3 regions of the Exiguobacterium sp. UBA3968 genome follow, and region 3 is predicted to be linked to each of the others. Evidence: riboswitches for the same ligand, from Rfam matches in the RefSeq annotation. Region 3 holds a riboswitch; each other region holds the start of a gene.
What was found. A riboswitch is a leader RNA that binds a small molecule or an ion and turns the genes downstream of it on or off. The one in region 3 is predicted to bind thiamine pyrophosphate.

Region 1 (7,797 bases), 640 kb from region 3:
GTTCATTCTCGATCAGGGTTTTGACTTTGATGCATCTTTCGCGGAACGCATGCCAGAATCCGTGCGACATCTGATTGGGAATCGAGCAGAACTCAAGTTGTTACCGACGACAGTCGGAACGGATGGCTTCTACATTGCCGCGTTTAAGAAACGAGAAGATTGATACGAACGGAGGACTGTCATGGAGTTAGCTCACCTTTCGACCACTGGGAAAGTCAGGACTAAAAATGAGGATACGGTATTACTCATCGGGAACGCTGAACGTGGTCTTGCTGTCGTTGCGGATGGTATGGGAGGTCACGCTGCTGGCGATATCGCAAGTGCGATCGTTCGCGAGGTATTTGAAGCATCCTTTTCCCTCATGCCAAATCGCCCGATGGAATTGTCCGAATGGATAGAACAACGTGTAGCCGAAGCGAATGCCCGGATTCTTCAGTTTTCAAAAGAAGAACAACTTGCGATCGTCGGAACGACCATTGCCTGTGTGTGCTGGGTCGAGGATTTGCTCGTCATCGGTCATGTTGGAGACAGTAGGGTCTATGCTCTTGAAGGTACGGCGTTAAAACAATTGACGGATGATCATTCTTACGTCAACATGTTACGACAAATGGGAGAGCTTTCGGACGAGGAAGTCGAAAATCATCCACGTAAAAATGTCATCACACGATCGGTCGGCTCGAACGAAACGGTCGAAGTCGACATTCAAGTAAGAGATGCTCCAGACTATGACCTCGTCCTTGTGTGTAGCGACGGGTTGACCGATGAAGTGCCAGATGATGTCATTGAACAAATCATCTTACGGGATGATCCGCTTGATGAGATCGTCGGACAATTGGTGAAAGAAGCGAATGCTCGAGGAGGCGCGGATAATATTACGATTGCCGCCATCCGGTTCAAAGAAAGAAAGAGGGTCTGAATATGCGATACGGAGATCGATTAAATGACCGCTACCGCATAGAACGGCTAGTTGGAAGTGGCGGGATGGCGAATGTCTATCAAGCCTATGATGAGATTTTAAAGCGTCATGTTGCCATTAAGATTTTACGGACTGAATTTTCGCATGACGAACAGTTCATTCGTCGATTCGAACGTGAAGCGCATGCTGCTACCAGCTTGAATCATCCAAACATCGTTGCCGTCTATGATGTAGGCGAAGAAGATGCCATCTATTACATCGTCATGGAGTATATCGATGGTATGACATTAAAGACATTTTGTGAAAATCAAGCATTACCTGTGCCGCAGGCCGTCGATATCATCGCTCAAATTTGTGATGCGATCGATCATGCCCATGCACACCGAATCATCCATCGCGATATCAAACCGCAAAACATGTTGATTCGAGAGGATGGTACCGTCAAAGTAACGGATTTCGGAATCGCTGTGGCGATGTCGAATGCGACTCTGACGCATACGATGTCGGTCCTTGGGTCTGTCCATTACTTCTCGCCAGAACAAGCAAAAGGTAAATTTGCCGATGAGAAGTCGGATATCTATTCGCTTGGTGCTGTCTTATACGAACTTGTGACAGGACAAGTCCCGTTCGAGGGTGATTCACCGGTCGCTATCGCGCTGAAGCATCTGCAAGATACACCGCGTCGTCCATCCGTCTTGAATCCGAAAGTGCCACAAGCGCTTGAGAACTGTATCATGCAGGCGCTCGCAAAAGCACCGCATGACCGTCAGCAGTCCGTCGCAGCCTTTAAGGCAGATATGGTGACGGCGTTGTCTGACGAACGAGCAAGTGAAGGCATCCGAGGTGCAGAAGAGGATGAGATGGAAAAGACGATGGTCTTATCACCTGTACAAGTGCCAGAAGAATCAAAAGCGGAACCGGACACACCTGTCGTCACGACCGTTCAACCGAAACCGTCAGAAAAGAAAAAGAAAAAACGCTGGTGGGTCATCCTATTATTACTTGTATTACTCGGTGGAGCGGCTACGACGTTTGCGATGTGGCCGGATCCTACCGTTACGGTACCGTCCGTCGTCAAAACGGATGGAGATGAAGCGGAAACGAAGCTTGAGAAACTTGGATTCGTCGTTGAGACGACAGAACGAAACAGTGATACGGTCGATGAGGGAGACGTCATCAGTCAGACACCGCGTGAAAACGCGCAGGTGAAAAAGGGCTCGACAGTCAACTTGGTCGTCTCTACCGGAAGTGCTCCGGTCGAAGTACCGGATGTGACAGATGACGCTGAAAAAGAGGCGATTGAGACGCTAAAAGAGGCTGGATTCGCTAAAGTCGAGGTCGAACGTGAAAAGTCGGATGAAATCGAGCGAGGTAATGTGATCCGGCAATCGATCTCGGCTGGTACGGAGGTCATCGCGAAAGAACAAACGATTACGATCACCGTCTCGGAAGGAACATCTTCTTTCGAGTTGAAGGATTTGACGAACTTATCGAGTGACGAAGCAAAAGCCTACCTGGACGAAAAAGGGCTCGATGGAACGTTCGAGCAAGAATTTTCTAGCGACGTGAAACTCGATCAAGTTATCCGTCAATTCCCACAAGCAGGGACTCAAGTCGAACCGAACGACTCCGTGACGGTCTTCATCTCAAAAGGTGAGGAAGAAAAAACGTTGACAGCGACGTTCCCTGAAAAGGTCGTCTATGACGCGGTCAGCGAGAACGAGGACGAGGAACCACCGAAACAAGTCATCCGGATTGAGACGGAAGATGCGAAAGGGAAGCGGACCGTCATCGAGGAATCGATTGATCAAGATGAGACATTCGACGTGCCGGTGACGATTGATCCGGGAGAAGAAGGCAAGATTACGATTTATAAAGACGATACGGTGTATCGTTCAAAAACCATCACGTACAATCAAGCAAAAGACGCACAGTGAATGTGATGAAAAAGGAGTGCATAGGATGACGGAACAACGCATCGAAGAGAATCGAGAAGGAACGATCATACGCCTGCAGGGTGGCTTTTATGATGTCATGACACCAGAAGGAGAGGTCCGTTCACGGGCAAGAGGGAATTTCCGAAAACGCGGCATCAGTCCAGTCGTTGGAGACGAAGTCGTTCTTCATATCGAAAGTGAGACCGGGTATATTCTCGAAGTGAAGGAGCGGGACAACTTTTTAGTACGCCCGCCTGTCGCGAATATCGATCAAGCGTTGCTTGTCGTCTCGGCTGCAGAACCTGATTTTTCAGCGCACTTGCTCGATCGTTTCCTCGTCTTGATCGAAGCGAAGGAAATCCAACCCGTCATCCTGTTAACGAAGATGGACTTGCTTGATGATGTCAAAGGTCCTGCAGTTAGAGAGGCAATTGCCGCTTACCGGAAGATTGGTTATACGGTCATCGAGACATCAAGTGAGACATTGACAGGTGTTGAACAAGTCCGTCCGTTACTGGCCGGGAAAACGAGCGTTCTTGCCGGACAATCCGGTGTTGGGAAAAGTTCATTGCTCAATGCACTGGAGCCCTCTCTTGATTTAGAAACAAGTGCCATCTCGAAATCACTCGGACGCGGACGTCATACGACGCGCCACGTCACATTGATGCCGCTTGCCGAAGGATTGATTGCCGATACGCCAGGTTTCTCGAACCTCGATTTTCCGTATGATATGGAAATCGAGGATGTACGGTGGAGCTTCCCTGAATTCGTGGCTGTACAAGATGATTGCAAATACCGAGGTTGCTTGCATTTGAATGAACCCGGTTGTGCCGTCAAGGAAGCCGTCGAAGCCCAAGAAATCATGTCCTCTCGTTATGAGAACTATGGTATGTTTATAGACGAAATCAAGAATCGAGCCCGGAGGTATTGAAGATGATTAAAATTGCACCATCTATCTTATCAGCAGATTTTGCGAATCTCGAACGCGATGTTAAAGCAGTCGAAGCAGCAGGCGCGGACTATATCCATTTTGATGTCATGGACGGTCAGTTCGTACCGAACATCTCATTTGGATTACCTGTGCTTAGCAGCTTACGTCAAAAGACGGATATGATTCTCGATGTCCATTTGATGATCGACCAGCCAGAACGTTTCGTCGAGGATTTCGTCAAAGCAGGGGCGGACATCGTGACGTTCCACGTCGAAGCGACGAATCATGTCCATCGTGTCTTGCAACAAATCAAAGCAGCGGGCGCAAAGGCAGGAGTCGTCTTGAATCCCCATACGCCATTATCAACGATTGAACACGTCCTTGAGGATGTCGATATGGTCTTATTGATGACGGTCAATCCGGGCTTCGGTGGACAAGCCTTCATCGAGCGTGTCATGCCAAAACTCGCATCACTTGCGCAAATGAAAGCAGATCGCGGTCTGACATTTGAAATCGAGATTGACGGTGGCGTCAATCCGGAAACGGCAAAGCTTTGCATCGATAACGGTGCGAACGTTCTCGTCGCAGGATCAGCAATCTACAATGCACCAGATTATGCGGAAGCGATTACTAGCATTCGTCAAGGGGCTGCCGTATAATAAGAACGAGAAAACGAAATATGATGACCGCAAGGGGTGTCGCTTGAAAAGCGGCTGAGAGGAGTCTTTTAGACTTTAACCCTTCGAACCTGTTCCGTTCAAACGGACGTAGGGATGTGGCGCACGCAGGCAGTACGGCGTTCGTCGTACTGCCTTTTTGCGTCCTCTCGTACAATAAAGGAGGAAAATAGCATGAAACGGTTACAAATGATGATGGAAATTGCCATCTTCGCCAGTCTCGGAGTCGTCTTTGATTTACTGATTCCATTCAAAATGCCACAAGGTGGCTCGATCAGCTTAGCGATGTTACCGATCTTCGTCATGGCATTTCGCCACGGGGTCGTCGGAGGGGTCGTCACGGGAGCGCTTGTCGGTACGATTCAATTGATGTTCGCTCCACAAGTCTTGACGATCGTTCAACCGATGCTTGACTATACGATTGCGTATGGTGTCGTCGGATTAAGTGGTCTGTTCGCGCGTCAAGTCAGACTAGCCGCACGCAATGGACAAAAGAAAAGCTTGATGGCGTTCGTTCTCCTGGCGACGTTATTAGGCGCAGGACTCCGTTATATCTGTCATGTCATCAGTGGAATCGTCTTTTTTGCCGAGTATGCCGAAGGTCCAGTCGTACCGTATTCATTGATTTATAACGCGACATACATGGTACCGTCTTACGTTCTTTGTGGTGTCGTTGCGGGTCTTTTATTTACGACTGCGCCACGCTTACTCCGTTATTCGGCACGAGGCGTCTGAGATGCGGGCGATTCTCGTCTGTGCCGGTCCGCGAGAAGAAGCGCCGGATTTACGGACGTTTTGTCAGCCAGGTGATTTTATCGTCGGTGTCGACGGTGGTGTTCAGACGATTGAAGCGTTTGGGCTGACATGCGACCTGACGATTGGTGATTTTGATTCGCTTGGTTATGTACCAGAAGGGGCAATCGTTCATCCGGCCGAGAAAGATGAAACGGATCTCGAACTGGCACTTCGTACAGTCTCAGAGGAGAAACAGTTTGAGGATACCTTCATTATCGGGGCGACAGGTGGGCGGCTCGACATGACCGTCCAAAATGTATATCTATTGAAGCGATACCCAGAGGCACGACTCGTGACGAAACGAGAAGAGGTACGATACTTGGCTGAGGGAACGTATGCAGTCGAAGCAGGGAGCTATCATTATCTTTCGTTCATTCCACTCGTACCATCGACTTTAAGCTTATCCGGAGTCAAATATCCACTTGATGCACATCCAGTACCGGTCGGAGGTTCCTTGACCGTCAGTAATGAATGGTGTGCGTCAGAAGCGAAGGTAGAGCTCCATCAAGGAGAACTATTGATGATGCGGACGCTTAAGGAATAGCACAATCATAGGAAAGAGGCCGTGGATGACTCCGCGGCCTCTTTTTAGATGAAATTATTCTTCGAGTTGAGAAGGGGCGACACGGATGTCGCTTTGAGCGGATAGATGTTTTCCTTTGACGAAGAGATGATAACTTCCCCACATGACAAGGAAGAAAGGAACACCGATGTATAGAGCGATTCGTTGATCCGCTTGAAACGCAAGACTGACGAGGACGACGACGTTAAGTGTCAACGAAATCAGTGGTAACACCGGATAGAGTGGTGTCTTGAATTTCAGTTCGGATAGATCGTGTCCGTTTCGGACGAACTGACGACGAAATGCAAGCTGCGAAGCAGAGATTGAAATCCAGCCGACTTGAGCCCCGAGTCCGGCTAAGGACAAGAGCCAAATGAAGACGGTATCTTCTGCGAAAAATGCGGTCAGAAGCGATAACATCGCGAACATCATCGTAAAGAGCAACGCCCGCATCGGCACACCACGTGCATTGACGTAAGATAATTTCTTTGAAATCATCCCTTCTTGCGCCATTGCCCATAACATCCGAGTCGCCGCATATAATCCGGAGTTTCCGACGGACAACAGTGCCGTCAAGACGACGATGTTCATCAAATCAGCAGCGTACGGAATACCGATCGCATCAAAGACCATGATGAACGGACTGCTGACTCCGCCAGCTGTTTCATACGGAATTAATGCACCAACGATCGTAATCGATAAGACGAAGAAGATGAACGTCCGCCAGACTGTATTGCGGATCGCTTTTGGAATCGATTTTTCGGGCGTGTCGGACTCCCCAGCCGCAACACCAATCAATTCCGTTCCTTGGAAGGCGAAGTTGACGGCAATCATCGTCGTCAAGACACCGAGAATCCCGTTTGGAAACCAACCGCTTGCCGTAAAGTTCGCAAATAACGATGTTGGGCGATCTGCTTCCATCGGTAACCAGCCGAACCAAGCAGCGCCACCTAGAATGATGAAGAACAGGATCGCGAGGACCTTCAAACTCGAGAACCAGAATTCAGCTTCACCGAATGCTTTGGCGGAGACGGCATTCAGACCGAACAGTAAGACCGTAAAGACGGTACACCAGACGACAACGGGTACGTTCGGAAACCAGCGGTCCATCAAACTGCCGGCAGCTGTAATTTCGAGTGCCACCGTCACGGCCCAGCCGAGCCAATAAATCCAACCGACGGCAAAGCCGATTCCTGGTCCGATGAAGCGGGTCGTATAGGTCTGAAATGACCCCGAGACCGGCAGATAGACCGCTAATTCTCCTAGACATAACATCGTCAGATACATGATGGTCCCACCCACGATGTAACTGAGGACCGCCCCGAGAGGTCCTGCTTGTGAAATCGTTAACCCTGACCCTAAAAATAAGCCTGTTCCGATGATTCCGCCGAGTGAAATCATGAACAGGTGTCGACTCGTCATCTCTCGTTTGAGTTGCATGATGACTTCCCCCAATTCTGACAAAATAAAGTACGTTCCTATTGTAAGCGTTTTCAATAAAAGCGACAATTAGTTTATGAGAAAAATAAATGAGGGCATAAAAAAACCGGAAGGGAAGATTCCCATCCGGTGGTTGCGCCTTATACGCGTTCGACTTTACCTGATTTAAGAGCTCGAGCTGAAACCCAAACCTTTTTCGGCTTACCGTCGACGAGGATACGTACTTTTTGTACGTTGACTCCCCAAGTACGTTTTGTTTTGTTCAATGCGTGTGAACGGTTGTTACCCGACTTTGGCGATTTCCCAGTAACGTAGCATTTACGTGCCATGCGTTCCGCCTCCTTTTATGTTGTTTTGCGTTCGTCCTAATAGACACTTTGCTATCTTAGCATGGTGTCAGGGCGGTTGCAACATAAAAAAAGTAGCTGACAAGAAAAAAACTTGACAGACAACCTCGAAATTTAAAATAATGGATGAGGATGATGGTAAAAGTTCATTTGACCGCTACTATTTTTCACTTATTCATTGTATAGTCAGTA
Region 2 (7,797 bases), 120 kb from region 3:
GGGTCAGGTAGTAATGTCTTATCGCACCCAATCACTTCGACCTTGACCATGTCGCACATACCGGATGCCCGCGCAAGCTTTGCTAGCCGAACCGCTTCTTCCGCTGTCTTCACACCAGCCGTGTTCGGTAGTAAATCGTACTTCGTTAAATCAAGCGACTCCAAGAAATTCGATTGTTGTTTGTCGAAGAGATCGAGCCGCCGGACAGCGAACGTCAAGATTTGTGAAGCGGACGCATCGATGGCCTCCTGCTGTACCGTAGCATCCGTATATTTCCCCGTTCCGAGTAATAACCGTGATTCGAATGTCTTTTCTCCAATTTGTAGCATGTTTATCCTCCTCCTACGAAATGAACGATTTCGAATATGTCATTGTTCCGAACGACCGTTTGATCGTAAGCTCCGCGGTCGATGATCTGTCGGTTCTGTTCGACGATGACGAGTTTTTCCCCTAAGCCAAGTTGCGTGAGCATGTCCTCAATCGTCTCAATCTGTTCAATGGTGTGGTCGTTGCCGTTAATCGTAATGTTCATCGAACTTCCTCCTTTAGAGTCAACCGTAATGTGTTTGCCAAGACTTCCGCTGTCGCCGGTGCGAGTAATATGCCATGCCGATGATGCCCCGTCCCTATAAAGATCCGCCGGGATGAATCAGCGACTCCGATATATGGCAAGCCGGACTCTGTTTGTGGTCGTACGCCTGACCAGACTTCTTCGATGACAGCATCACGGATCGGTGGATAGAGACGCTCTGCTGCTTGAAGCAGTGACGTGACTCCTGCGACACTAACACCGATAGTCTCGTCGTGCGGTAGTTCGGTCGCACCGATCAATATCCGTCCGTCCGCTTTCGGTACGAGGTAGACGGCGTCATCAAACAGGATCGAGCGTAACGGCTGACCCGCGAGACGGACTGCGAGACACTCCCCTTTGACCCCATATGTCGCAATCGAAATGCCAGCTGTATCGAGCAAGGCTTGGGACCCGCGTCCGGCAGCAACCGTCACCGTTCGTCCCGTCCACGTTCCCGTGTTCGACTCAACCCTAATGAAATCATTACTCTCCTCGATTCGCGTGACGTCCACCTGTTCTTCGATTGGTACCCCACGATTTCGTAAGACATGCATCAATGCAGTCGTTAATCGTCGCGGATCGATTTGACCGACCGATGGAAATAAGTATTCTTGCCCATTTTGTTTCAATAAAAATGGTTGTTCCCGGTAGCCACAATCGATCCCGGTCTCGCGCGTGAGGCGTCGCGCAAGTAACGGATACAGACGGCGACTTCGCGCGGCAAGCGTATGCAATTCTTCTCTCAGCTCGATGTCCGTCGCAAGCATCCCGGCAGCCGCCCGACTCGTCCCTTGTCCGCATGTTCCGCGATCAAGGACAAGAACGGATTCGTTCTGACAAGCGAGACTGTAAGCAAGCGTCAAACCGATGACTCCACCACCAATGATGATGTGATCCGTCATACCCGTACCCCCTGATAACGCTGAATGGCAGCATGCGGGTCCGCTTGACCGAGAATACCGGATAAGACGGCGACTCCGCTTGCACCGGTCGCTGCAATCTCAGGAATGCGATCAGGAGTGATCCCGCCGATTGCGATGACTGGTTTCGTCGTGAAAGTGACAACTTGCTTCAAGGCATCGATCCCTCGCGGTGGCACGTTTGGTTTCGACGCTGTCGGATAAATATGACCGTACAGCAGTCGGTCGGCTCCTTCCGCTTCCGCTGCAAGTGCTTCTGCCAGAGAGTGGACGGATTTCCCGATGATGAGATTCGGAAAGTGTCGCCGAACATCGCGGACACGTAAGGAACGTCGCGTCAATTGCACACCGATGCCAGCGACATGGGCGACGTCGACCCGGTCGTGAACGGTTAATTGATCAGACGAATACCCTTTTGCAAGGAGCGCGTCAATCAGATCTAACAATTCTGTTGCCGACAAATTTGGTTCTCGAAGATGAAGCTGATCCGTATATGGTTGAAGCGATTGAAAGGTTTCCACTCCATCGCGTGGATTGATGGATCCCGTCGAAATCAGATGTAGACGCATCATGTTCTTCCTTTCGATACGAAAAAGGACCACTCCCGATGTTGAAGGGAGTGGTCCGAAAATGCGCTGAAGCGCTAAGGATATCTAAGGTTTCGAGCCACTTCCCTCCGCTAGTACGAACTAGATCAGGTTCAAAGGGTCCGGATACTTCCGTCTCAGTCTGCTGCGAGACTCCCCTAGTGTCTTTTCGTGTTTAATTGGCTTGCCCCATTAGTCTAGCATGAGTCGCTTTGCTTCGCTAGTCCTAGTTGAGCGCTTCCACTTGCTGAATAAGCTCCGATTTCGTCGGTCGCTGTTGCTTCTGGCTGTCGGCATAGGTCTGCTTCAGCGTTAAGATCCGCATCACTTTAGCATCGAGCATCTCTGACGACAACGTTTTTTCTTTAACGGCTTGCATCACTTCGGTGTGGACCTTCGGATAGGCACCTGCTTCCGAAAACATCGCCATATCTGCTCCATTGACAAGTGCCTGGCGTGCCGCTTCCGCGAGACCATATCGTTTCGTGATCGCCCCCATGACAAGGTCATCCGTGATGATGACACCCTTGAATCCGAGTTGTTGACGCAAGAGGTCAGTCAAGATCGGCTTCGAGAGCGAAGATGGATTTTGATCGTCATACGCGGGATAGAGAATATGGGCGACCATCACCATCTCGGCGCCCTCTTGAATCGCTTCTTGGAACGGTAACAGTTCCGTTCGCTTCAGTTCTTCCTTTGATGCTGTCACTTTCGGCAAACCGACATGGGAATCGACACTCGTATTGCCGTGACCGGGAAAATGTTTGACGACCGGAATCGTTCCCGTCTCTTGCATCCCATGCATCAGGGCCGTACCGAGAGTCGCGACGGTCTTCGGATCAGCACTTAACGCACGGTCGCCGATGATTGGATTGTTCGGATTGCTATTGACGTCAAGGACCGGTGCGAAGTCCATGTTGAACCCATAAAATCGTGACAGGTGACCGAGCGTACGTCCGACATCTTCCATTTTTGCAGCATCTGCACCTTGCGCCATCCGTTGACTCGTCGGGAGACGTAATCGTTGATCCGGTACCCGGCTGACCCGTCCGCCCTCTTCATCAACCCCGACGAAGGCATACGGTTTTTGGTTCGTTTCTTGAATGGCACGCGTGAACGTCAAGAGTTGATCTTCTGACGTAATATTCCCACCAAGCAGTAAGACCCCACCGATCGCATGCGTCTGCAACAATTTCCGGTCAGCTGCTGAAAGTTCCGTTCCGGCAACTCCGATATAGAGCAGTTGATCGATCTTTTCTGACGTCGACATCGCTTCAAGTTGCTGCTTTAATCGTGCTTGTTGTTGTTCTTCCTTTGTCGGCTCAGGCTTTGATTTCTTCGCCTCCGTCGGTTGCTTCGTTGCTGGTTGTGATGGTTTCGTTGGTTCCGTCGTCTCCTGCGCACACCCTGCAAGCAACAGGCAACCGATCAGTGCTACTTTCTTCACAAAGAATCCTCGCTCCGGACACCATTGATGGAATAATAGACGGAAATCTCAGCGTTCAAGGATTGCGAAACCGAACAATATTTATCTTTTGATAACGAGATGGCGCGACGGACCTTATCTTCCGGGAGATCACCTTCAAGCCGGTAATGAATCGAGATCGACGTAAAGCGCCGCGGATGATCCTCTGCCCGTTCCCCTTCGATATCCATTTCGAAATGAGTAATCGTCAAGCGCATCTTCTCTAAAATCGAGACGATGTCGATTCCAGTACAGCCGGCAACGGCATGTAGCAGCAGTTCAGTCGGTCGTGGTGCTTGATTTTCGCCACCGTTCTCCGGTGCTGCATCCATCGCAAGATGATGCCCTGATTCCGTCTGTCCACTAAACCCCATCTGTTTGTTCCATGTCACTGTCGCTTGCATCGTTTCCACTCCTTTGTCAGTAGTCCTCTTCTGTAGTATACGCAAAAAACAGCAAGCCTGGAAATTCACACGCTATTTCGAATAATGGTTCTTTTCCCGAAATCTCGCTTTGCGATACCCGACGAAATCGTTTCATGCTATCCTGTTACTCATAGTTTCGCGCGCAAGCGCTAGAATTGAGGAATCATCCATGTCACCTACTACTCGTTTAAGTCGACGCGATTGGCTGTTGATCGCCACGTTGTCGCTCCTGACGTTCGTTCTCGGAACAAGCGAATTCGTCATCGTCGGGATCCTCGCTGAAATCTCCTCAGCTCTTAATATCACGATCGCAACAGCCGGTACGCTCGTCTCGGCATTTGCCATCTCCTTTGCGATTGGTACACCGATTGTAATGTCGCTGACCGGTCACCTGGAACGGCGTCGCCTGATCCTACGTCTGTTACTCGCTTGGGTCTTACTGAACCTTGCCAGTAGTTTTGCTCCAAGTTACGAAGTATTGCTCGCAACCCGCATCCTGACTGCCATCCTGACCGGTGTCTTGATCTCGCTCGCAATGGTCGTCGCAAGCGATGGCGTACCTGTCGCGAAGCGCGGTGTCGCCGTTTCGTTCATTTTTGGTGGTTTTACACTCGCGAACGTCCTCGGTGTTCCGATCGGTACGTTCATCGGTCAACACGCTGGCTTCGCAGCCACGTTTTGGCTGACGACAGTCATGGGAATGATTGCGTTCCTCGCTGTGTGGAAGATCGTTCCCGTCCAGCAATCGACGGGCTCCGGTTCAATCAAGGAGCAGCTTGGATTGCTCGCTAATCCACGGATCCTGATTGCCTTCTTCATTCCGTCGTTCGGCTTCGGAGCAACTTACGTCGTCTACACGTACCTCGTGCCGATCCTGCAAACGGAACTCGGCATCGCGAAGACATGGATTAGTCCGATCCTGCTCGCTTACGGTGTCGTCTCGATCTTCAGTAACATCCTTGCCGGCAAGATTGCAAGTAAAAATCCGATGGGTCGCTTACGGTTCGTCTTCGTCGTGCAAGCAATCGTCCTTGCTGCATTATATTTCACGACAGTATCCCTTTCACTTGGTCTGTTTAACATCGCCTTGATGTCATTGATGTCGATTTTATTGACGACTTCGACACAAATCTACTTGATTGACCTCGCCGAAAAGTTCAATCCGGAAGCAAAAGGACTCGCCGCTTCCTTGATGCCGGTTGCGAGTAATGTCGGGATTGCCTTCGGTTCGGCACTCGGTGGCATCGTTTATGCGAACGGCCCGATGATGAACACGGCACTGGTCGGTGGGCTTGTTGCGCTTGTCGCTGCTTTATTAACTGCAATCAGTCATCGTCTCGATCAGCGGTCATGAACGGCTACCTTATCCTTTTTTGTAACAGGTCGATGACGGTTCGATGACGTTATGATGATAGTCCCCATCTTACTGATGATTTTTCAGTATGATGGGGACTATGTTGTAGTAGAGGAGTGTTTGAAAGTGAAAGCATTACACATCATCGGCATCAGTTTATTGACGATCATCCGGCTCTGGCTCGGAATTCAGTGGTTCATCGCCGGGATCGGCAAGTACATCAATGGCTTTGATGCAAAACCGTTTCTTGAAGGGGCGCTAACGAAAGCAATAGGCGAAGACGCACTCGTCAGTTCGTGGTACACGACGTGGATCGAGCAACTCGCCTTACCAAACGTCGGGCTGATCAACGTCTTGATTCCGTTCGCGGAACTCGTCGTCGGGATCTTGTTGATTCTCAGTCTGTTGACTGTTCCTGCACTGGTCGTCGGGAGCATCATGAATCTCAATTACTTACTTGCTGGAACGATTGCGTTAAACCCGTTGTTCTTAGCAGCCTCAATCGTCTTACTTGCTGCAGGACGCTTTGCGTATCAAATCGGTATTGATCACTGGATGATGCGCTGGTATCGTTCGTCGCAACAACCACATCCCCTCGACCGGATTCCGGTCTAACGAAAAAACTCTCCCAAACGCGGGAGAGTTATTTTTTTTGTTGCTCGAGAATCGTCTGCTGTGTCGGAACCCCGCCGACTGGGACTGTCCGCTCGAGGAACAGATAAGGTTTGCCATCGACTTCAAAGCGACGGTCACCGAGATAACGCGCTGAACGTCCATCCATTGCAAGCTTTTGTTCGATTGCTGCGACATGTTCGTCGAGTGAATAAAACCGATCGTCGAACGTCAGCGTGATGTTTTTCTTACGATACCCCAGTAAGAAGCTGTAGTAGAACCAATACAGAGCACCTGCGAAGATGACAAAAATCAAGAATTGCATGTGAGTTCCCCCCTTGTATAGTCTTTATACGTTGGAAGAAAACTAAAAGTTTCAAAAATTTTACTATTTTTTCGTGATTCAGTTGATAGTCATCTCGTTGAGCTGAAGGTCACTCTTAGGTGTATTGTATTTAATCGTTCCTTCATATCGTACCTCTTCTGTCTGAGGATCTAGCACGATTACCGATACGCCATTTTTCTTTGTTTCGATAAAGGAATAAACTAGGTTGTTCTCAAGGATTGTCGACGTATACCGTTGCACTTCATTGGCATCTCGTTTAGGTAAATCATAACGATGCTGCGTGAATTGCTTCGTTCGTAAGTCGTATGTCGACCATTTCACTTTCGTTTCAGTCATGTTCTCTGTCATCCCTACGACCGCACCTTCGTCTATCACGCGTGTCTCCCACATGTCTTCAACTTCAAGGAACTTTAATCGTGTCGATGTTGTGTTGTCTCTCAGATAAACTCTAGTCTTAGCAGCATTAGTCATCTTTCGGTATAGGACACGATTCTGATAGATGGCGAGTACCTCATCATCTTCTGTTAGTTGAAGCGGTAAATCCATTAATCGGACTGTTTTTTTCTTTAAATCAATAGCATAGATATGATTTGTACCTGGTTTTTGTACAACATCGCCAATACGTTGAACATATAACTTTTGTTTCGTTCGTTGAAACGGACTATAGTGGATGCCTTTAGTCTTTGCCGGTTTCGGTAAAGAATAGGTCTGCACCTTTTCCGTTCCACGTTTCCATGACTGTAGCTCCCATGATCCGTTTTTATTGACGTGTAATCCAAATACTTCTTTGTCTTGCTCATAACGTGATAATTCGATTTGGTTCATGAAATGCCGGAAACTACGCGGGGCATCCGTCACGTCGGAGTAATCTCTAGCGAACTCAGACAAATAATTCGTTCGCTTTTTTTCAACTTCTCCTCTTAACGTAACTTCGTAATCTGTTTTATAACTTTCAGGATCATTGAATTCGAATTGAAGTTGTTTTACCAACGGATCATTTGAAGTTCCCTGTAACGTTTGGACCGTAAATGTAGGCTCATCTGTTGAAGAAGAGTACACGACATACACTCCAAGTGTCAAAATACAAATGACTCCAAGACATAACACGTATTTATAGGTTCGCATAGTATACTCCTTACACCGTAATTTTTCGTTGCAGTAACCGAAGACTTTTCCAGATCATGTACACGAAGTAACACAGACTTAATCCGATCAGAAGAAACATCGTCTCTTTCTCTAGTAAGTAACGTGTTTCATCTAAAAATGCTAATATACCAATGGTTAAAGCAACAGGAACAAAAATTTCAAGTCCAATTCTGATAATGGCTTTTCCTTTACGAAATGAACGTTCGATTAAAACCAACAAAAAAATAAAACTGACAATGAATAGTGAAATGGCGAGAATGATCCCTAAGTCGATCAGATTCATCGTATAAAAATCGTTCATCACGTTTCGGACTGGACTTAAGCCACTTTGGTTTTGGTATTCCGGTTGAATCAACCAATCAAACAAATAA
Region 3 (7,797 bases):
AAATGTTACCGATACTTGATAAACCAACGATTCAGTATATCGTCGAAGAAGCCGCAAAAGCCGGCATCGAAGATATCATCATCGTCACGGGTAAACATAAACGAGCCATCGAAGATCATTTCGATAACCAAAAAGAACTCGAAATTACGCTCGAAAATTCCGGTAAAACTGAATTGCTCGAGAAAGTTCAATTCTCAACGAACCTTGCGAACATCTTCTATGTCCGCCAAAAAGAGCAAAAAGGTCTCGGACATGCCATTTTGACAGCGAAACAATTCATCGGGAATGAACCGTTTGCAGTCTTACTCGGGGACGATATCGTCGAGTCAGACAATCCGGCAATCAAACAATTGATGGACGTTTACGAACAGACGGAAAAATCGGTCATCGGTGTACAAGAAGTCCGTCCCGAAGATACGCATCGTTATGGCATCATTGATCCGGTCTCACAAGACGGACGACTGTATGATGTAAAACAATTCGTCGAAAAACCGGCACACGGGACAGCACCATCAAATCTTGCGATCATGGGACGTTATGTGCTGACACCGGATATCTTTGATTACCTTGCGAATCAAGGAGAAGGGGCAGGCGGCGAAATTCAATTGACGGATGCGATTGAACGCTTGAATGCGGATAGCCAAGTCTTTGCGTATGATTTCGAAGGCAACCGCTATGACGTCGGGGAGAAACTCGGCTTCGTCAAGACGACGATTGAGTATGCCTTGAAAGATGCAGAGATGCGTGACGAGCTGAAAGCTTTTATCAAGACACTAGACATTTAACATGATGGACCACTCTGACATGATTCAGAGTGGTTTTTTTGTAATTCATGAAACCAATCCGTCTAGTCAAAACGTAGAAAAAAAGAGAAGAGAGGTGCTACATATGTTAACGTGGCTCGGTGTGAAGGCTGATAAAAAAGCAGAATGACAATTTTTCACAGGTGTCGAAAAGAAAACAATCTTCCTGATCTTGCTTCTATCGCTTGTGATCTTGAAGGGTGTGAAGTGGGGAATGACAGCAATTATCCCAACGGCATTTTTCAGTGATCCGATCGTTTCCGTGTTACCAGGCGTGCTTGGCGTCCTAACAGCAGTCGTTTTCGTGCTTTTGGTAGAGCGCTCCCTACAGGATAAGTCGAGTGAAAAGTAAGAGATACACGAAGGACCACCTGAAGTTAGTCGATTCAGACTGAAGACAAAGTTCAATTTTTCTCAAATAGAGTGCGTATACTTTAAGACGAAAAAAATTAAATATAAACTGAAGAGAGAAGACGACATACTTACTATTTAATGGCCCCCATAAGATGATTACGCAAGATAAGCTTTATACATTGCAAATATTAATGATTCGGACTACTAGATCACGTAATTGATCAGAAATATCGAATCGCTCGTATATTAAGACATCATTAAAGAAAGAAAAAATGATAATTAGTATTGCCTAGTATAAGATATGACCGTAACAAAGTAATCCGAATCAGATAATAATCCTATTTTTACGCTCGATCTTTAAAGAAATACTATTAACGAAATCGCTTTCATCATCATTGACAGGTGTTCACAAGACTACTAAAGTAAAGGTAACTTAAATAGAATCACTAGGGGTGTTATTAAACTGAGATGAGTAGCTACTCAAACCCTTTGAACCTGAACTAGGTCGTACTAGCGTAGGAAAGTGTAAACTCTGATGAACAAGCGGAGACGATGATGTCGCTCTTTGCTATGTGTTTATTTAGACGTGCGCAACTTTCCTTTTGGAGAGTTGCGTTTTTTGTTTACTACTTCGCTATTTAAGTTGCAAAAATGGATGAGGGAGTGGACAAGAATGAGCAGAACAGTATTAGTGACAGGAAGTAGCCGAGGACTTGGGGCGACGATTGCAAGGGTCTTAGTGAACAATGGATTTAAAGTGGTGATTAATTACTATAAAAGCAAAGAGGCGGCAGAAAAGCTTGTGAGCGAACTAGGAGCAGAGAATGCACTTGCCTTGTATGCCGATGTTACGAAGCGGGAAGATGTTGAGAGCATGATGCAATCCGCAACAGCACATTACGGTCAAATCGATGTTGTCGTCAATAATGCATTAGTAGATTTTAAATTTGATCCGGTTGCTCAAAAATCGTTCATCGATTTAGAGTGGGAAGATTATCAAAAGCAAATGGATGGAACGCTAAAAGCTGCTTTTCACACCATCCAAAGTGTTTTACCACAATTTATGGAACGAAAGAGCGGTAGTATCATCAGCATTGGAACAAACCTCTATCAAAACCCCGTCGTTCCTTATCATGAATACACAACAGCAAAAGCAGGTCTGATTGGTTTCACACGTAACCTGGCCGCAGAACTAGGTCAATACGGTATAAACGTGAATGTCGTCTCCGGTGGGTTATTGAAAGTCACAGATGCGAGTGCTGTGACAACCCCTGAAGTATTTAATCTTATTGCCCAATCGACCCCGTTGAAAAAAGTGACGAGCCCAGAAGAAGTGGCTCAACTGGTTGCCTTTTTGGCATCAGAAGCAGCATCTGGGATTACCGGTCAAAACGTAACAGTCGATGGTGGGTTAACGATGAATTAAAGCGGGCGTTTTAAAAATTCTCAGCTTGTAAGAGAAGGGATTCGTGAACAGAAGATGACGAACAGAAATCAGTTAAATATCGGCGTTTTGTTATATGGATGTGGTCATCATCAAGCCGCATGGTTAATGCCTGATTCTGCAATTGAAGAAATCGGAGAGAGCCGCTATTATCAGCGTTTGTCTCAAATAGCGGAAGCTGGATGTTTAGATGCAGTATTTTTTGCGGATAATCAATCTTTTCCGGCTACCAATGCGACGGATTTACCTGCCTTTTGGTTGGATCCATTAATTAATCTAACGGCTATTTCTCAAGTGACGGATCATATAGGATTAGTCTCTACGATATCGAGCACGTTCTCCAATCCGTATACAGTAGCAAGGCAACTTCTAAGCCTTGATCACGTAACGAAGGGGAGGGTAGGCTGGAACTTAGTGACCTCGATGACAGATTGGGAAGCACTAAACCACGGAATGTATGCACTTCCACCGAGGGAAGAGCGGTATAAAAAGGCGGACGAATTCGCTACATTGATGGAGAAGCTATTTTTATCATGGGATCAAGCGGCTTTTCTTGCGAATCGATCAGATAACCAATTGATTGATCCTGAACGTATACAAGTTATCGATCATTCTGAAGCCTATTTCAGCGTAAAAGGTCCTTTGTCTACGCCGCGTAGTCCCCAAGGAAAGCCAGTAGCGATGCAAGCGGGGGCTTCTGAAGAAGGGATTGCCCTTGCAGCCAAACATGCGGATGCCGTATATTCTGTGTCATGGAATTTTAGACAAGCCCATGCTTTTCGTGAAAAACTCCATAAGAAAATTACACAAACTGAATCACCAGATCGAAAGATTAAGATATACCCAGGCTTAGTAACGTATGTTGGTAAAACAAGAGAAGAGGCACTAGCCAAAAAAGCCGAACTAGATGAAAAATTACCGGTTGAAAATGCGTTGAAACAATTGAGTTTCTTTCTGCAACAGGACTGCTCCACATGGGATCTCGAAGCAAAGATTCCGGCCTTACCATCGATCGAGGAATTTACCGGACCCATCGGACGCTACCGAACTATTCTAGAGATTATCGAAGATACGGATCCGACGTTCAAAGAACTATTAGGCTATTTAGCAGCAGGAGGAGGACACCTGACATTGATTGGTACTCCGGAAGAAATTGTGGATCAGTTGGAATTTTGGTTTAACGAGGGAGTAGCAGATGGCTTCAACTTGATGCCGCCGTCACTACCGTCAAGTTTAAAAGATTTTGTAGACATGATTGTTCCTGAATTACAAAAAAGAGGATTGTTTAAAGTGTCCTATCAAAGTACTACATTTAGAGAGCATCTAGGTTTAATCGATTAAATTAGATGGAAATTTTAGCTAAATTCCGAAAAGATTTTGAAGAAATCCTTGAAGACCCGAACACGAATCGGCGTGACTTTAGATTGACGAACTTGATGTCGGAAATGGATGGAACGATCCAAATCTCATTGCTTCAAAATCTCGAATGGGAAGCTCGGCATCCAGAAGAAATTGAATTATATCGCGAAATCTCACAGACACGAGTATTATGAAATTTTAAAAGATATAACCTCACTTCATAAATTGTTAAAAAGTTATATTTGTAGTATTTTAATTACATTTTTTAAATTTAAAATGGTATATTTATGGTAAGGAGGGGTTATTATGTTAAAAAGAGTTACGTTAGTATTTTTGATGATGTGCTCAGCTATCACAATGTTATTTGTTGCTTCAAAGAATTCAGTAGGTGAGAGTACCATTTCCTTGGAAGAACCAGGAGTATTCAAAATTTCACTTATGATCATCGTCGGATTATTTTTGTTGCCGTTGATTTTATCTCTTTTCAGTAACAGTGTGATTAAAATGATAAATATCGCGTATCAATCAATTATAGTTTTGACATTCTTGGGATTAATTCCGATAGGTTTTATGATTCCTAATGGCATAACAACAATTCTCGTTTCAGTTCTTGGAACATTATTGAGCATCATGAGTATTGTTGTTTTAGTGATGGATAAAACATCAAGAAGTCCTCGGAATCGGAATGCGAGGACTTCGCATTATTGAGACTGTTATTTTGTTTGTGGAGGTTTTTCTTTGCAGAAGATGGGGTTTTGTTTCGTATTAGCAGCACTTACTAAGATGTGGTTATCCATTTACTTATCTGATTTTTATTTGCTTAAGGAGTTAGATGTGACTGGTAGCTCCGAAGGGGATGCCTTTGAGGCGATTCCAGATCTGGCTTGGAAGATAATTGCGGTAGAACTTGTTATCGGGATTGTTTTGATTGTACTAGACAGAAAAAAGAAAGTAGAAAAATGATATAAAAAAGCCATCATTTCTTATTCGGAATGATGGCTTCAGACTGAAGACAAAGGGTAATTTTTCTCTTAATGAACTGAGCCCCGTAAAATGGACACTTTAATAAAAAGACCACGTTTTCTATGCTGCGATCAGATGGTCCCGATATTGTTTCGGGGTCATCTTTTTTAGGTTCCATTGACCGCGTTCGTAGTTGTAATAGCTGATGTAGTTCCCGACCATCTCGCGGACCTCCTCGATTGACTCGCACGAACGGTTGGCGACATAGTCCTTCAAATGACCGAAGAACGATTCAATCGGTGCGTTGTCGAGACAGTTGCCCCGACGGGACATGGACTGGACCAGTCCGAGGTCGCCAATGAGTCGCTGGTAGCCCGGATGGGTGTAGTGGAAGCCTTGGTCCGAATGAATCATCGCCTGAAAGACGAGGTCCATGCGAAGGTCCGTGGATAGGTTGTATGCCACGATCTCGCGTGTGGCGACAGACAGATAGACGTTCTCGCCGGAGGCGATGGGGAGATAGGTGATATCGGTCACGAATACCTTCCCGGGCTCGCTCTGCCGGAATTCGCGGTTCAATCGGTTCGGCACGACGCGATGCTCGTGCGTCGCCCGAGAGAGCTTGCGATACGGGTTCATCCTCCGGATTTTAGTCACGATGTTAAATTTGCGCATCAGTCGGAGAATCCGTTTATGGTTGATCGGGAAACCGAGGGTGGCGAACACCTCCATGTACAGCCCCCGATAGCCGACTTTGCCTTTATGGCTATCATGGATGCTCTTGAGAAGTGTCGCATCTAGGTGATCACGCTCTTCCCGGAGGGAATCCGCCTCGGCACGGTTCAACCAAGCGTAATAGCCACTGCGGCTCACTCCGGCGATCTCACATAATGGGCGGACGAGATTCTTAAGCTGTGCGATGCGGATGATGGTGTTGATGACCTGATATTTCTCTGCTGGTGTCAGTTCGTACGTTTCGCCTGCCCCTCTAACTGCTCTAGCTTTTTTAAGAGCTCGTTCTCTGCCGTCAGGTATTTGATCCGTGCCTCTGCCTTCGCCAACCGTCTCTCCATCGACTCGTCTGTCTTCGGGCGTCCGCCTCCCAGAGCCTTTCCACGTTTGTCGTTCCGGAGACCCTGCTCTCCGTCTTTTCGGAACGTTTGGCGCCAGCGAATCAACGCGGAATACGCTTTTCGTTTCCCGATCACCGTCAGATCGAATCCGGCCTCCGTGAAGATTTGTTGAGGTCCCTTTCCTTCCATGTTCTCACGTACGGTCTTGATCTTGAACTCGGCCGTGTACTGGATCAAGCGTTCTGATACGGAAGCGACGTTTGGGTTTTCTTCGAGCTGGTTGATTTGGGTCATAGTGAAGATGATTTTACTCATGATTGTTTCTCTCGTCTGATTGAATAGGTTCATTATAGCGATTCGTATCCACACGAAAAACCCCGAATGATGCACTTTTTTCAAGTGTCTATCATTCGGGGTTCAGTTCAAATTGAGAAGGATTGCGCTTTTTCGTTCGTCTCGAATCATTTATCAGGGCCAAGCTTCGCACCGCTGCTCCTGCTTATTTTTCTCTAGAAGGCGATTTTGAGCGAAAAAAATGCTTATGTGATACTTTTTCTCAATTCATTCAAAACAAACGGGAAATTGTTGATTTCGTTCCATAAATTGTTAGGTGGAACGTGATTGTCTCCTCGTTAAAAATAGGATAAACCTTTTTTGAGTTGAATTGGTAAAAAATAAATGTGATTATATAAATATAGTAAAATTGAAATGTTTTACTTCTATAAAAGTAAAATAAAGTATGGAGAATTGAGAGGTGATACAGAAAGATGAAAAATCAAATTTTAGAAAGTGTTTTCGCAGCAATGTTTTTTCTTATTTTTCTAATGTTTTTTGAAGGAATCCCGAAGTCGACTGATACATGGGTCGAATATGGAATAAAGTCTGTGGCAATTGCTGTCATTTTCCTAATAACGGAAGGTATTTTTTCTAAAAAATCTCTCAAAAAAAACACATCAAATTAATAAAGTATTCAATTGTTTTAATGCTGAGTACACGATTGAAACAAAGCCCACATGTGCGTCATAATGTGGGCTTTCTTCAATGCAAAGTGATCGAGTGAAATATATTACGATATGACGAATCCATTATTTTCGCGATGTTTATCTATGCTCTGATCATGATTATTTTTCTTTTAATTCTAACAATCTCCCTAAAATCAATAAATGTCATGAGTGACGAACTGAACTTGGTACAAAAGACATCAGATGTTCAAAGGCGTTTTTGCGCATGACAACTGATTGTTGTTGTAAAATGAGGACAATGACGGAACAGGTGAGGGGCGAACGGGCATGACGAAACGATCCATCCAAGATGCTGCTTTTTTGGGCAAACGAAAACAAGTAATGCGCTGCATCGAACGTGGTGACGATCTGAATGAACTAGATGAAGAAGGGTTTGCGGCACTTCATTGGGCGATTCAGGAAGGGTATCAACGGATCGTCGAATTGTTGCTTGATCACGGTGCAAATGTCAACCTTCCGAATCAGGACGGGATGTCACCGTTGCATATCGCGCTGTATGATCAAAAGACGGACATTGCATTGCTGTTGATTAAGCGCGGAGCCCATCTTGATTTAAATGAGTACGGCTTCTCAGCGCTTCACTTAGTAGCGGGGCGATCCGGCAATAAAAAAGTCTTACGGAAACTAGCGCAGAATGTGGAGTTGTTACATCAACGGACCGATGATGGAGCTGGGGTGACGCCGCTACATTACGCAGCGCAAGAAGGCAAGGCAAAAAAAGTCAAACTGTTACTTGAAGCGGGAGCAGAGGTTGATGTTATCGGATTAGACGGATTCAC

Region 1: another riboswitch for thiamine pyrophosphate. It lies ahead of thiT (energy-coupled thiamine transporter ThiT); the one in region 3 lies ahead of B3S86_RS04905 (3-oxoacyl-ACP reductase).
Region 2: another riboswitch for thiamine pyrophosphate. It lies ahead of B3S86_RS04255 (thiamine phosphate synthase); the one in region 3 lies ahead of B3S86_RS04905 (3-oxoacyl-ACP reductase).

Annotation. Positions count from the first base shown of each region.
Region 1 is NZ_DGCW01000005.1:1,268,063-1,275,859, reverse strand. Features, by position in the region: gene rsmB (16S rRNA (cytosine(967)-C(5))-methyltransferase RsmB) at 1-163, shown strand, start outside; gene B3S86_RS08455 (Stp1/IreP family PP2C-type Ser/Thr phosphatase) at 182-916, shown strand; gene pknB (Stk1 family PASTA domain-containing Ser/Thr kinase) at 919-2,853, shown strand; gene rsgA (ribosome small subunit-dependent GTPase A) at 2,879-3,784, shown strand; gene rpe (ribulose-phosphate 3-epimerase) at 3,787-4,443, shown strand; TPP riboswitch at 4,466-4,575, shown strand; gene thiT (energy-coupled thiamine transporter ThiT) at 4,636-5,196, shown strand; gene B3S86_RS08430 (thiamine diphosphokinase) at 5,198-5,800, shown strand; gene B3S86_RS08425 (amino acid permease) at 5,855-7,258, opposite strand; gene rpmB (50S ribosomal protein L28) at 7,399-7,587, opposite strand.
Region 2 is NZ_DGCW01000005.1:507,961-515,757, reverse strand. Features, by position in the region: gene B3S86_RS04270 (thiazole synthase) at 1-329, opposite strand, end outside; gene thiS (sulfur carrier protein ThiS) at 332-532, opposite strand; gene B3S86_RS04260 (FAD-dependent oxidoreductase) at 529-1,473, opposite strand; gene B3S86_RS04255 (thiamine phosphate synthase) at 1,470-2,060, opposite strand; TPP riboswitch at 2,146-2,248, opposite strand; gene nagZ (beta-N-acetylhexosaminidase) at 2,305-3,525, opposite strand; gene B3S86_RS04245 (OsmC family protein) at 3,522-3,947, opposite strand; gene B3S86_RS04240 (MFS transporter) at 4,138-5,322, shown strand; gene B3S86_RS04235 (DoxX family protein) at 5,449-5,937, shown strand; gene B3S86_RS04230 (hypothetical protein) at 5,966-6,259, opposite strand; gene B3S86_RS04225 (hypothetical protein) at 6,338-7,405, opposite strand; gene B3S86_RS04220 (hypothetical protein) at 7,416-7,797, opposite strand, start outside.
Region 3 is NZ_DGCW01000005.1:629,452-637,248, forward strand. Features, by position in the region: gene galU (UTP--glucose-1-phosphate uridylyltransferase GalU) at 1-785, shown strand, start outside; gene B3S86_RS04900 (hypothetical protein) at 1,018-1,155, shown strand; TPP riboswitch at 1,596-1,696, shown strand; gene B3S86_RS04905 (3-oxoacyl-ACP reductase) at 1,831-2,583, shown strand; gene B3S86_RS04910 (LLM class flavin-dependent oxidoreductase) at 2,638-3,942, shown strand; gene B3S86_RS04915 (hypothetical protein) at 3,948-4,154, shown strand; gene B3S86_RS04920 (hypothetical protein) at 4,267-4,668, shown strand; gene B3S86_RS04925 (hypothetical protein) at 4,699-4,923, shown strand; one part of gene B3S86_RS04930 (IS3 family transposase) at 5,044-5,942, opposite strand; one part of gene B3S86_RS04930 (IS3 family transposase) at 5,942-6,311, opposite strand; gene B3S86_RS04935 (ankyrin repeat domain-containing protein) at 7,286-7,797, shown strand, end outside.